DNA from 2 places in the Nocardioides massiliensis genome. Region 1 is predicted to be linked to the other one. Evidence: predicted binding sites of a transcription regulator. Region 1 holds the regulator's gene; the other holds the start of a gene.
What was found. The regulator HrcA, encoded in region 1, represses chaperone genes, less so after heat shock. The targets are predictions, from matches to a motif close to TTGGCACTCGNNNNNNNCGAGTGCCAA.

Region 1 (3,632 bases):
CGACAGCGAGCGGTACGCCGCGGTGGACGCCCTCGGGGAGCACTACGTCGCCGGTCGGCTGGACGCCGAGGAGCACCAGCAGCGCTGCGGCCAGGCGCTGCAGGCGCGGACCGGCGCCGATCTGATGCGGCTCTTCGCCGACCTGCCGCTCCCGCACCCCGACCTGCTGCCGGCCGTGGCGTCGTCGCCGAGGCCCACGCCGCCGGCGCGCCCACGGCGTACCTATCCCACGGCACTGGTCGCGGTGGTCGCGATCGTGGCGTTGATGGCGGTCGTGCGTGCGCCGTTCCTCGTCCTGCTGCTGGTGGGAGTCGCCATCTACCTGGTGCTGTCCCGCCGCGGTTGAGGCGTCAGGCCAGCGGCAGCTGGCGGGCGCCGCGCGGCAGGTGGGCGTACCCGCGGCGTACGGCGTGCTCCAACGCCTCGACGGGGAACGGCCAGGTGCTGGCGCCCAGAGCGTCGCCGGGGGAGATGCCGCGTCCGGCCAGGTCGCTGATGGTCGTGGCGACCACGCCGATGCCGCCACGCTGCTCCTCGACGAACGCCCGGCCGACCGGGGCGCCGTGACCGGGCACCACGACCGCGTGCTCGGGCAGCATCTGCACGACGAGGTCCAGCGCGGTGTGCCAGGTCAGCGGGAAGGAGTCCTCGCCGTACGACGGGGGCGCCGACTCCTCGACCAGGTCGCCGACGAAGACGAGCGCGGCGTCGGGCACGTGCACCACGACGTCGCCGTCGGTGTGGGCGGGGCCCGGGTGGATCACCTCGACGTAGCGGTCGCCGAGGTCGAGCACGCGCGCCGAGGACAGCGTGTCGGTCGCCGGGCGCACGCGCGCGGTGCGCAACCCGTCGAGGTGCTCGCTGGCGGCGTACGGCGACCCCGGCTCAGCCAGGGTGCGGCGGAACTCCTCGACGTGGGCGATGGTCGCGGCGGCGGCGTTCTCCTGCGCCAGCACGACGGCGTCGGGCCAGCGGTCGGCGAAGACCGCGTTGCCCAGGACGTGGTCCCAGTGGACATGGGTGTTGACGACCGCGACGACCGGGCCCAGGCCGCGCGCCTCGATCGCGTCGGCGAAGGCGGTGGCGTGCGCCTCGGTCGGGCCGGTGTCGACGACGACCGCGCCGTCGCGGCCCGTGACCACCCCGAGGGTCAGGTCGGCGAACGCGGTGCGCCAGCCCCAGCAGCCGGGGCGCAGCTCGACCAGGCCGGTGTCGGGCTCCAGTGTGGGATCACTCATCAGGTGCAGGCTACCCATCGCCGAACCCCGTAGGATTGGCACTCGGTCCGCACGAGTGCCAAAGTGCCGGGAACGGACCGGGCGACGAGCGGAAGGAGCAGGTGGCAATGGTCGAGGAGCGACGACTGGCCGTGCTGCGCGCGATCGTCGAGGACTACGTCTCCACGCAGGAGCCGGTCGGCTCGAAGGCCCTGGTCGACCGCCACCAGCTGGGCGTGTCCCCGGCGACGGTGCGCAACGACATGGCCGCGCTGGAGGAGGAGGGCCTCATCGCCCAGCCGCACACCAGCGCCGGGCGGGTGCCCACCGACAAGGGCTACCGGCTCTTCGTCGACAAGCTCAGCACGGTCAAGCCGCTGTCGGCCGCGGAGCGCCGGGCGATCACGACCCTGCTCGAGGGGGCGGTCGACCTGGACGACGTCGTCCAGCGCAGCGTGCGACTGCTGGCGCAGCTGACCCGCCAGGTGGCGGTCGTGCAGTACCCCATCCTCGCGCGCTCCACGGTGCGCCACGTCGAGCTCGTCCCGCTCACCCCCACGCGCATGCTCAGCGTGCTGATCCTCAGCACGGGGCGCGTGGAGCAGCGGGTGATCGAGCTGCCCGACGAGCTCTCCGAGGACGACCTGTCCCGGCTGCGCACCGACGTCAACCGGGCCGTGGTCGGGGAGCGCATCGCCGATGCCGCCGACCGGCTCGGCGAGATCACCCAGGAGAGCGCGAGCGCCGGTCTCGCGGCCACGACCGTCGTCGTCGCCTCCCTGATCGAGGCGATGAGCGACCACCGCTCCGACGAGCGCGTGGTCGTGGGCGGCACGGCCAACCTCGCCCGCTTCGGCGACGGCTACGAGACCACCATCCGGCCGATGCTGGAGGCGCTCGAGGAGCACGTCGTCCTGCTCCGTCTGCTGGGGGAGGCCACGTCCTCCTCCACCGTCACCGTCCGGATCGGACGGGAGGGGCCGGTGCAGGAGCTGTCCGGCACCTCGGTCGTGGCCACCGGCTACGGCCCCCGCGACGAGGCCTTGGCGACCCTCGGCATCGTCGGACCCACGCGCATGGACTACCCCGGGTCGATGGCAGCGGTGCGCGCTGTCGCACGCTACGTGTCCCGGATCCTCGAGGAGTGAGATGAGTCAGGACCTGTACGACGTGCTCGGGGTGTCCCGCGACGCCGACGCCGACGCCATCAAGAAGGCGTACCGGCGGCTCGCGCGACAGCTCCACCCGGACGTCAACCCGGACCCGGAGACCCAGGAGCGGTTCAAGGAGGTCTCCCGGGCCTACGAGGTGCTCTCCGACCCGGAGAAGCGCCGCCACTACGACATGGGCGGTGACCCGTTCGGTGGTGCGGGCGGCTTCGGCGGAGCCGGTCAGGGCTTTTCCTTCACCGACATCATGGACGCCTTCTTCGGCCAGTCGGCCGGCCAGGCGCAGGGTCGTGGCCCGCGTCCGCGCGTGCGCCGCGGCCAGGACGCGCTCATCCGGCTCGAGGTCGAGCTGGCCGAGGCGGCGTTCGGCGTCACGCGCGAGCTCAAGGTCGACACCGCGGTGACGTGCGGCACCTGCGCGGGCGACGGGGCCGCGCCCGGCAGCAAGCCGGTGACCTGCGAGACCTGCCGCGGACGCGGCGAGGTCCACCAGGTGCAGCGCTCGTTCCTCGGCGAGATCCGCACGATGCGTCCGTGTGCGGCCTGTCGCGGCTTCGGCACGATCATCCCCGAGCCGTGTCGCGAGTGCTCCGGCGACGGCCGCGTGCGCTCGCGTCGCACGCTGACCGTGAAGATCCCGCCGGGCGTCGACACCGGCACCCGGGTCCAGCTGTCCGGCCAGGGCGAGGTCGGTCCCGGTGGCGGGCCTGCGGGCGACCTGTACGTCGAGATGCACGTCGCCGACCACCCGACCTTCACCCGGCAGGGCACCGACCTGCTGGCGACCGTGACGCTGCCGATGACGGCGGCCGCGCTCGGCACCACCCTCGAGCTGCCCACGCTGGAGGCGGACCTGGTCGAGTCCGGCGCGGTCACGGACGTGGAGACCACGGTGCCGCTGGAGATCCAGCCCGGCACGCAGTCGGGTGCGGAGACGGTGCTGCACGGCCGCGGCGTCCCGAGCCTGCGCGGTACGGGGCGCGGTGACCTCGTCGTGCGGGTGCTCGTCGAGACTCCGACCCGGCTCGACGCCCGCCAGGAAGAACTGCTGCGCGAGCTCGCGGCGCTGCGCGAGGAGACCCACCCCGATGGGCAGGTCCACGCCTCCCACAAGGGTGTCTTCGGCCGGCTGCGCGACGCCTTCAAGTGACCCTCCCGGTCTACCGGCACCCCGACCTGGCCGGGGTACGCGCGGGCCGGGACCTCGTCGTGGACGGCGACGAGGCCCACCACGCGGTCGTCGTAC
Region 2 (3,632 bases), 360 kb from region 1:
ATCACCGCGCCGTCCGGCTCGTAGAGGAAGGCGCCGACGTCCCCGACGGGGCGGTCGGCGGGGGTGAGGTGCCAGGGGTCGTCCTCCTCGGTGAGGGTGGCGAGACCGCCGGCGCCGAGCACCGTTGCGCGTCGCGCACAGGTCGCCAGCCACGACGACCACAGCACGGCCTCCTTCACGTCGCCGCGGTCGCTGACCCACTCGGCCTCGATACCGCCCGGGACCAGGTCGTGATCCAGACCGGGCGCGAGCTTCACGACCGAGGCGCGGCGCAGCAGCGACGTGATGAACGACCACGGCGGCGTCCACCCCTCGGCGTCGAAGACACGTCCTCGCGCCCCGCGGCGGGCCGGGTCGGCGTACACCACGTCGAAGGGGGAGAGGTCGAGAGTCGTGCCGTCGGCGACCTGGACCGCTCCGGGCAGGTCGAGGGCCTCGAGGTTGGCGCGGGCGATCGCCACCCGCAGCGGGTCGGTGTCGACGCCGGCCGCGGTCAGACCCGCGTCCGCGAAGGCGACGAGGTCGCCGCCGATGCCGCAGCCGAGGTCGAGCAGGGAGTGCGGGGTCGCCGCGGTGAGGCGCCCAGCCCGATGGCGGGCCACCGGCAGCCGCGTCGCCTGCTCGAGGCCGTCGGGAGTGAAGTACATCCGCGACGCGAGCTCGCCGAACTTCGCCACCGCGCGGATCCGCAGCTCGGCCTGGGCGAGGGCGGTCGTCGCCCGCTCGGCGGACGCACCGGTGCGGCGTACGGCCTCGGCGCGGGCGACCGGGTCCGCATGCTCCGCGCACGCCTGCTCGGCCCGGGCGAGAAGCTGCTGACCGGGTGGGGTGAGCAGCCAGGCGAACGCGTCGGGATCCACGCCGTCATCCAACCAGGACGGTCGCTGTGGCGCCCCCACGCCTGAGGTGTTGGCACTCGACTTGACCGAGTGCTAACCGCGGCCTAGATTTCGGATTGGCACTCTCCGCGTGAGTGTGCCAGCTCGTGTGGCGCGACCCCCGCGACGGCGCGCCGGCCATGAGCACCCCCAATCGACAACACGCGAATCACTTCAGCGAAAGTGGAGGTCGACATCGTGTCGGTCAGCATCAAGCCCCTCGAGGACCGGATCGTCGTCAAGCAGGTCGACGCCGAGCAGACCACTGCCTCGGGCCTCGTGATCCCGGACACCGCCAAGGAGAAGCCCCAGGAGGGCGAGGTCGTGGCGGTCGGTCCCGGCCGTTTCAACGACGACGGTGACGAGCGCGTCCCGATGGACATCAGCGTCGGCGACAAGGTCATCTACAGCAAGTACGGCGGCACCGAGGTCAAGTACGGCGGCGAGGAGTACCTCATCCTGTCCGCGCGTGACGTCTTGGCCATCGTCTCCTGACGAACTGGCACTTCGGCTGCCCGCCAGAAGATCCCTGCGATCCCTGGCGGGCTGCTGTCTTTGTGCGTCGCTGACGCCACACCGTTTTCGACAAGGAGAAACACATGCCCAAAATTCTGGAGTTCGACGAGAACGCACGCCGCTCGCTCGAGCGCGGCGTCGACGCGCTCGCGAACGCGGTCAAGGTGACGCTCGGCCCCAAGGGCCGCTACGTCGTCCTCGACAAGAAGTGGGGCGCCCCGACCATCACCAACGACGGTGTGACCGTCGCGCGTGAGGTCGAGCTGGACGACCCGTTCGAGAACCTCGGTGCGCAGCTCACCAAGGAGGTTGCGACCAAGACCAACGACATCGCCGGTGACGGTACGACGACCGCGACCGTGCTCGCTCAGGCGATGGTGCACCAGGGTCTGCGTGCGGTGGCTGCCGGCGCGAACCCGCTCGGTCTCAAGCGCGGCATGGACGCCGCGGTCGAGGCGGTGTCGGAGGCGCTGCTGAAGTCGGCGCGCGACATCGACTCGAAGGAGGACATGGCCGCGGTCGCGACCGTCTCCTCGCGCGACGCGCACATCGGCTCGCTGCTGGCCGAGGCCTTCGACAAGGTCGGCAAGGACGGTGTCATCACCGTCGAGGAGTCCAACACCATGGGCACCGAGCTCGACTTCACCGAGGGCATGCAGTTCGACAAGGGCTACCTGTCGCCGTACTTCGTCACCGACGCGGAGCGCATGGAAGCCGTCCTCGACGACCCCTACATCCTCCTGCACCAGGGCAAGATCTCGGCCATCGCCGAGCTGCTCCCGCTGCTGGAGAAGGTCATCCAGGCCGGCAAGCCGCTGTTCATCCTCGCCGAGGACGTCGAGGGCGAGGCGCTCTCGACGCTGGTCGTCAACAAGATCCGCGGCACCTTCAACGCCGTCGCGGTGAAGAGCCCGGCGTTCGGCGACCGCCGCAAGGCGATGATGCAGGACATCGCGACCCTGACCGGTGGTCAGGTCATCGCCCCCGAGGTCGGCCTCAAGCTCGACCAGGTCGGTCTCGAGGTGCTGGGCCAGGCCCGGCGCGTCGTGGTCACCAAGGACACCACCACGATCGTCGAGGGCGCGGGCGACGCGGCCGAGGTCGAGGGGCGCGTCAGCCAGATCAAGGCCGAGATCGACAACACCGACTCCGACTGGGACCGCGAGAAGCTCCAGGAGCGCCTCGCGAAGCTCGCCGGCGGCGTGTGCGTGATCAAGGTCGGCGCCGCCACCGAGGTGGAGCTGAAGGAGAAGAAGCACCGGATCGAGGACGCGGTCTCCGCGACCCGCGCCGCGATCGAGGAGGGCATCGTCGCCGGTGGCGGTTCCGCCATCGTCCACGCCGCCTCCGCGCTCGACGGTGACCTCGGCCTGAGCGGCGACGAGGCCATCGGCGTCCGCGTCGTGCGCAAGGCCGTCGACGAGCCGCTGCGCTGGATCGCCGAGAACGGCGGCGAGCAGGGCTACGTCGTCGTCGCCAACGTCCGCTCCGGCAAGGTCGGCGAGGGCTACAACGCCGCGACCGGCGAGTACGGCGACCTGGTCGCCCAGGGCGTGCTCGACCCGGTCAAGGTCACCAAGGCCGCGCTGGCCAACGCGTCCTCGATCGCGGGCATGCTGCTCACGACCGAGACGCTGATCGTCGAGAAGCCCGAGGACGAGGACGAGACCGCCGCGGCCGGCCACGGCCACGGCCACGGTCACTGACGGTTCCGCTTTTCACGACAGCCCGCACGCCCCCGGCTCCGCACGGAGCCGGGGGCGTGCGTCGTCCGCGGGCCCGCCTACGATGGACGCGCCTGTCGTCCGAGCGAGAGCGGTGCCTGATGCTCACCCGCGCCCCCGTGCGTGCTGCTGCGCTGCGGCGTACGCGTGGGACGATGGCGGGGCTCGTCTGCGGGGTCGGCGCGGTGCTCGCGCACGTCGCGGCCGGAGCGGCGGCACCGTCGCTCACCACGACCGTGGGCGTCGTCGTGGCGGCCGTCCTGGTCTGCGTGGCGCTCGCCGGTGACCGACTCGAGCCCTCCCTCCTGCTCGGCGTCACTCTGGTGACGCAGGGTCTGCTGCACCTGACGATGACGGCAGACGCGGCCGGCCACGCGGGCGACTCGGTCTACGTCACCGTCGGCCAGTCAGCGCACCACCTGCACGGCGACCCGGCACTCATGCTGCTGGGCCACCTGGCCGCCGCGGTGCTCACCGCCGTGCTCGCCTCCGGCAGCGAGGCCGCCTGGCGCGG

Region 2: a site for HrcA is predicted at 910-936, ahead of groES (co-chaperone GroES). Genes of this name have one in related genera too.

What each region holds. Positions count from the first base shown of each region.
Region 1 covers NZ_JAUSQM010000001.1:2,237,633-2,241,264, forward strand. Annotated here, with positions in the region: gene J2S59_RS11070 (DUF1707 SHOCT-like domain-containing protein) at 1-346, shown strand, start outside; gene J2S59_RS11075 (MBL fold metallo-hydrolase) at 351-1,238, opposite strand; gene hrcA (heat-inducible transcriptional repressor HrcA) at 1,346-2,365, shown strand; gene dnaJ (molecular chaperone DnaJ) at 2,367-3,536, shown strand; gene J2S59_RS11090 (16S rRNA (uracil(1498)-N(3))-methyltransferase) at 3,533-3,632, shown strand, end outside.
Region 2 covers NZ_JAUSQM010000001.1:1,876,418-1,880,049, forward strand. Annotated here, with positions in the region: gene J2S59_RS09365 (class I SAM-dependent methyltransferase) at 1-860, opposite strand, end outside; gene groES (co-chaperone GroES) at 1,077-1,373, shown strand; gene groL (chaperonin GroEL) at 1,478-3,100, shown strand; gene J2S59_RS09380 (copper chaperone PCu(A)C) at 3,220-3,632, shown strand, end outside.